2 regions of the Dehalobacter sp. TeCB1 genome follow, and region 2 is predicted to be linked to the other one. Evidence: predicted binding sites of a transcription regulator. Region 2 holds the regulator's gene; the other holds the start of a gene.
The links. Region 2 encodes CtsR, which represses protease genes until heat stress. Its sites were predicted from a motif close to AAGGTCAANNAAGGTCAAAT; they were not measured.
Positions count from the first base shown of each region.

Region 1: clpP (ATP-dependent Clp endopeptidase proteolytic subunit ClpP) is a predicted target of CtsR. The motif match lies at 1,974-1,993, and genes of this name have one in related genera.

Region 1 is NZ_MCHF01000065.1:113,218-116,639, forward strand. It holds gene A7D23_RS13950 (glycosyltransferase) at 7-1,143, opposite strand; gene A7D23_RS13955 (Hsp20/alpha crystallin family protein) at 1,340-1,789, opposite strand; gene clpP (ATP-dependent Clp endopeptidase proteolytic subunit ClpP) at 2,033-2,677, shown strand; gene galU (UTP--glucose-1-phosphate uridylyltransferase GalU) at 2,867-3,422, shown strand, end outside.
Region 2 is NZ_MCHF01000012.1:6,393-9,814, forward strand. It holds gene A7D23_RS03310 (hypothetical protein) at 1-142, opposite strand, end outside; gene A7D23_RS03315 (NUDIX hydrolase) at 234-836, opposite strand; gene A7D23_RS03320 (hypothetical protein) at 1,011-1,775, shown strand; gene A7D23_RS03325 (CtsR family transcriptional regulator) at 1,961-2,434, shown strand; gene A7D23_RS03330 (UvrB/UvrC motif-containing protein) at 2,449-2,973, shown strand; gene A7D23_RS03335 (protein arginine kinase) at 2,970-3,422, shown strand, end outside.

The DNA.
Region 1 (3,422 bases), on a different contig from region 2:
GAAATATTAACTTTGATGCGCTCTCAGATATTCTTTGACTTGAGGGCCTTCATACAGCAGCTGATCAGCCAACCCTACGATACTACCCGGAGAAAGCTGTCGGGCCAAGTCCGCAGCATTCTTACGCATTTCTTCAAGTAAACCGGGATTTAGACAGAAACTGTCGATCAGAGGATTAAGTTCGGAGATCTTTGAGGTTCTGACAGCAACACCTGCTTTAACTAGAATCTCGGTGTTTTCTTCTTCTTGTCCCGGAATAAAAAATGGAATAATGATGGGGATATTTTTGTTGATCGCTTCCGAGACAGTCAGACCGCCGGGTTTTGTGATAATCACATCGGACTGGTCCATCAGGTCATAGATGTTCGATGTGAAACCATAAATGACAACATCTTTGGCGTTAAAGGTACCTGTGTACTTTTTTGCAAGATCAGTCCAAAGCTTGCGATTGCTTCCGCATACTACCAGGATGCGAAGATGATGCCGGTTTTCCATAAGCGTTTTCAGGCATTTTTTGATATAGGGGATGCCCATGCTCCCGCCCATGATCAGCAGTGTAAATACATCATTGTTTCTGACAAGGCGGGGCTGACGGAATTCTTCCCGTACCGGAATGCCGAAAATGTGTATTTTATTTTCAGGAACACCTTTTTCCGTAAGCGTATCCTTGGTGTAACATGAACCAACAATGTAGGCATCAACAAAACTATTCACATAAAACTGATGAGCCATATAATCTGTAACCAGCGAAATAAAAGGCAGATTTAAGCGTCCGGATGCTTTTAAATAGGAAACAACACCGACATGAAGAGGATGGGTGGTAATAAGCAGGTCTGGCTTGTACTCTTGAATCAGCTGTTCGATGACACTATCCATGGCCCTGTTTAAAATTCTTTTGACATTTTTATTTAAGAACTCGTTATAGGTAATCTTATATAGTTTACCGTACATTTTCGGTAATCTTGTTGCGAGTATATGATAACCGTCATCGATAAGAGCTTCCATGATCCAGCTTTCTTCTTTTTTTAAGGGTTCTACAATCCGGACGGAATAGCCTGAAGCTTCAAGCTCCTTTTTCAGACAGTCTGCGGCCTGATTATGTCCATGTCCTGTAGACGCAGAGAAAATCATTACTTTAGGCACGAATATTCTCCCTTCAATTAAAAGCATAAGATGCTGAAAGTTATCCTTATACATTATAACAGTTTATGGTCGATAACCAACATAAATTTATTTATTATTTTTTGGCAAATAGGAATAACTACACAAGCAATCTTCTGGCAGGAAGACATACTTAAACGACCTTATAATAGTCTATGGGCCACAGTTTCGCGATCTACTAATACTGAAACTCAATCTGCACAGACTTTTTCTCCCTGCTGTCTGTTTTGGGCAGGAATACATTCAAAACACCATTTTTATAAATTGCCCTGACATTATCAATGGAAACGGTCGCCGGAAGAGAGACGGAGCGGCGGAATTGACCGGTATACCTTTCTTTTTTGTGTAGGCGATCTTCCTGAATCACATGCTGTTCGCGGTTTAAAGTACCGCTGATGGTTATCATGTTGTTTTCAATCTGAATGCCTACATCTTCTCTTCTTTGCAGTCCTGGCAGATCGCAGGAAACAATGATCTCTTCGTCGGTTTCATAGATGTCGGTAAATGGAACGGCCAAGCGCGGAGCGAACTCGTCTTCGAAAAAAGTATATGGAAAACTATAAAGCCTATTGATTTCACGGCGTATCTGATCTGCATTGCGCATTGGATGGAATGGTATAAGATTCATATTTCCAGCCCCCAATATTTTTGGATTTGTATCAAATGCTTTTATCAATCGTACTAGGATTATCTTAACCTGACAGATGATTTATATACCGTCTCAATGTTTAGACGAACGTACTATTGGCAATTAATCAAATAATATGAATGAAATAATTCGAACAAAAAAATGACCAAAAGTTGTCCAAATTATTTGACCTTTATTGACCTTTGTAATAAAATAGAGACATATCAAAATTAACAATCAATGATGGAGGGAACAAATATGAGTTATCTTATCCCGATGGTAGTTGAACAAACGAATCGCGGTGAACGTTCTTACGACATCTATTCTAGGCTCCTCAAAGACCGTATTATCTTCCTGGGCGGAGCAATCGATGATAACGTTGCCAATGTTGTAGTTGCGCAATTGCTTTTCCTCGAGGCGGAAGATCCTGAAAAGGACGTTTTTGTCTATATCAACAGTCCCGGAGGGTCCATTACTTCCGGGATGGCCATCTACGACACGATGCAGTACATCAGGCCTGATGTACAGACCATTTGTATTGGAATGGCTGCCAGTATGGGTGCCTTCCTGCTTGCTGCCGGCACGAAAGGTAAGCGTACTGCCCTGCCGAATGCTGAGATCCTGATTCACCAGCCGTTAATTGCTGGGGGAGGTTTATCGGGGCAGGCTACAGAAATTGAAATTCACGCCAAACAGTTGCTGAAAACGAAAAACAAAATGAACAGGATTCTTGCCGAAAGAACCGGCCAGCCTTTGGACAAAGTCGAGCAGGATACGGACCGTGACTACTATATGTCCGCTGAAGAAGCTAAAGAATACGGAATTGTTGACCGGGTACTGGAAAAAGCAGCACTGCTTGAGCAAAAGAAGAAAAACCCGCTAAAATAGAATCTCTTAAAAAAATTTCATAAAAAACCCTGAAGAAAATCCTGGATATCGGAAACGCCTCATTGAGTAATCATTTGAGGCGTTTGACGTCCATTCAGAAAAAAACATAAAAGTAAGATAAATTCGGCATACTAAACTCGGATTGTTCAAAAACAACCAAAGCAACAATAAAAAAAAGGAGGAAAAATCTTGCAGAAAATTCGTAAAGCAGTCATACCCGCGGCTGGATTGGGTACAAGATTTCTTCCTGCGACCAAAGCTCAACCCAAAGAAATGCTGCCAATCGTAGACAAACCGACCATTCAGTACATCATTGAAGAAGCGGTTCAATCCGGTATTGAAGATGTCATTATTGTCACAGGAAGAAACAAAAGAGCCATTGAGGATCATTTTGACCGTTCTGTAGAACTTGAACTATTTCTAAAAAACGGAGAAAAGTCCGAATTGCTCGATATGGTCAAACATATTGCTGAGATGGTCGATATCCATTATGTCCGCCAAAAAGAAGCTCTGGGGCTTGGTCATGCCGTCTACAGTGCCAGAAGATTTATTGGCAATGAGCCGTTTGCCGTTCTTTTGGGAGACGACGTGATCTATTCGGAAGAGCCTTGTCTGAAACAAATGATTAGGTACTACGAGCTTTATAACAGCAATCTGATTGGCGTACAGGAAGTACTGCCGGCAGAAGTGTCCAAATACGGGATTATTGATGGCAGCAGAATATCTCCGAGACTGTACAAGGCGG
Region 2 (3,422 bases):
CAGCGGAACCATATATAAAGAACATCCAAAGGTTGGTAAAGCCCATCAGCCGGAAATCCCCGTGGACAAAAGAATCAAGTCCTGTCCAGATTATTTCGAGGCTCCAGCCCATCAGCCCGTAAAATAAATATCGTTTTAGCATGATCATAGTTTGTGACAGGGAGGGATATTTTACTTATTGTAAAATATCCCTTAATAATTAGTACCATGGTTAACCCTAATCTTAACTATTCTTAGATAAAAGTGAATAGTTCGGAAAGCGCACCGAATACGGGGACTCCTTCTTTGTGAATTAGTCCTGGGAAAGGATTCTCTTTTCCAGTGTGTTCGATTGCTTTTGTGATCACTTCAAGACTCATCGGGGCGATAGGTAAATTACGACAATCTTCGAGCGAGTAGAAACCGGCCTGGATTACCTCGACCGGATCATGTTTTAATTGACCGCCCAGACCGCGAAGAAAGAAGACAATATAAATATTGTGTTTCACGTTCGGGATATCTTCAGGGTAATCGCGGACTGCCAGAATGCTTACAGGCTTCGACAGGATGCCGGTTTCCTCGCGGACTTCCCTGACAACCGCTTGGGCAATTTTTTCATTCTGTTCTACATAGCCGCCGGGAATAGTCCATCTTCCTTTACCGGGGTTATGCGCTCTTTGGACGAGGAGTACTTTGTCGTCTTGAAGCAAAAGACCGCCTACGCCCAGGGAGTATTCCCCCCAGTGGATATAGTCACAGGCCGGGCAGCTTTGCCTCTTTTTGTCTTCAATTAGTTTATACTCCAGGGCGGCAGAACACACGGGACAAAACTTAAATTCCGGATAAAGAGACGGCATATGATTCCTTCTTTCTCTAATCAAAGTTATTAATCCTATTTTATCCTGAAAAAGAGAAGATGCAAATTTTATCTAAATTGGGAAATACGGCACGAAGGATAAATAATTTCTTTGTAGAACTACTAAATAATACTTTAATCGACTGAATTTTCAACCTGTGGGGGAAATATAAGAATGAAAAATGATAAGAAAAAAGAGATTTGGCTCGATCCTGAGGAACTCCGGCAGTTGTTGGAGGGAGGCTTGTATTGGAAAGATATAGAGCCCAAACTGTCCGAGGAAAATGCGGAAAGCATCAGAAGGCAGCTTAGTCTTGAAGATGAGGCTGATATTAATGACGGTGCTATTGACGAGTATGACCAGAACACCGGGGAATTTGACCAGACCAACGGAGAATATGGCCGGACGGCCGGGAAGTCTCCGGAAGAGGATCAAGCGGAAGCAGGGCCTGTTTTTGCCGGAGATTCGGATGAAGACAATGAGGAGATCAGAACGATTTTGCTTGGTGATCAAAATTCGGGGCAGGATGAACTGCAAAGACTGTTTATCTCCCAAGCGGCTTCCCTGGAAGATGACTTTAATGAAATGAAAAATCCGGCGGAAACAAGTCCGGACAGCTTCAGCCCGCTTGCTGATACTGAGGCAGCGGATGATTTGAATAAAGCTGATGAAGCCTACAACGCAGAAGATACCGCTATGAACCCGACAGATCTGGGTACTCTGGAGGAAACAGAAGTAGGGGCGGAAGAAAGAAGCCGCTTTTCTGATTTAAATAGTTATATCATGAACAGTAAAAATGACCCGAGTGCGGACGATGACGATGACTTAGATTTTGAGTTCGAACAGAAACGCGGCTTTGGTGGACTAAAGCTTGTTATTCTGGTTGTGATTGTTGCAGCGGTCACCTTCGGTTTGTGGTATTTCTTTATCAGCGATTGAGGACTTTTCGCTAAGTACAGCAATGTTGAATTTTTTATAGTCAGCGAGCAAAAAAACCTATCTTCGGATAGGTTTTTTTTAATAAAATAGTTTTCAAAATGATCAAAAAGGGTTAAAATAGTTACGAAGGTCAAAAAAGGTCATAAAGTCAGCAAAGGTCAACATTGAAATAAGGATGGATGACGATGAGTAATTTGGCGGACAGAATCGAGGAGTACCTCAAGAAGATTATAGAGCAGGCCGAAGTTGGGTATATTGTCCTGCAAAGAGGTTATCTTGCTGATTTCTTTTCATGTGCTCCTTCCCAGATTAACTATGTTCTTACAACGAGGTTTACTGCAGAACGCGGCTATCTTGTTGAAAGCAGAAGAGGCGGCGGCGGATATTTAAGGATTGTTAGGCTGGGACTTGATCCTGAGGGTAAATTCCAGAGACTCATGTCGGAACTCATTGGGGATGACCTTTCCCAGGATCGGGCTAACAATCTTGTGGACAGACTCAGAGAAGAAGAGCTGTTCACCAAAAGAGAAGCAATCCTGGTAAAAACGATTTTTTCCGACCGGCTTTTGGCTGGAGTGACGAATTTGCCTTCTACGCTTAGGGCCCGTATGATGAAAGAAATACTGGCGAATATGTGCCGGGACGATGTTAATGATTGATCGGGGGAATAGCAATGCTTTGTCAGAACTGTCAACAACGGGAGGCTGTGGTTCATCTGACCAAAATCATTAATGGACAGGCGGCGCAGCTTCATCTTTGCCAGGAATGTGCTCAGAAAGCGCCTGGTACCGGCTTCAATCTCTACCCTGGAATGGTATCGGATTTTTTACAGGCATTATTTGGGGTAAATCCGGCAGGACAGTATGATCAGACGATCGTAGACAGTCAGCCCGGAAAATGTCCCGGGTGCGGAAGAACTTTTTCCCAGATACAGCAAGCCGGGAAAATGGGCTGTAGCAAATGTTACGATGAATTTGAGCCCCAAATGGAAATGCTCCTGCGCCGGATCCATGGAAGAGGGATGCATGTCGGGAAAGTGCCGGTAAGACGAGGCGCTTCGTTCCGAAACAAACAGGAAATAGTCAAATCGAAAGAACAACTCTTGGAGCTAGTAAAAGCAGAAAAGTTTGAAGAGGCAGCTATATTAAGAGACCGGATTAAAGAAATGGAGAATACTGTCGGAGGTGAAAGCAAATGACTTATCGGGAACTGCTTGCCAAAGACAGCTTCTGGATGAAGGATACCCTGGACATTCCGATTGTACTGAGTTCCAGGATCAGACTGGCCAGAAATATCGCGGACAATCCTTTCCCTCACGTCATGTCCCATGATGATGCCGAAAAAATTGAAGCACAGATTTCCGGCGTCCTGGACGGTTTTACCGCTGAAGGGGAAAAGCTTGTTTATATTCCATTGAAAATGCTTATTCCGGTGGAGAAGAAGGTATTGATTGAAAAGCATCTGGTCAGCCCGGGTTTTAACGAGACTGAATATGCACGCGGTCTGGCCTTGTCCGAAAGCCATAAAATTGCAGTCATGGTCAATGAAGAAGATCACCTGAGAATTCAGGTGCTGATGCCGGGGAACAGCCTCAGGGAAGCTTGGCATCTTGCAGGATTGGTCGATGATCATCTGGAAGCGCATCTG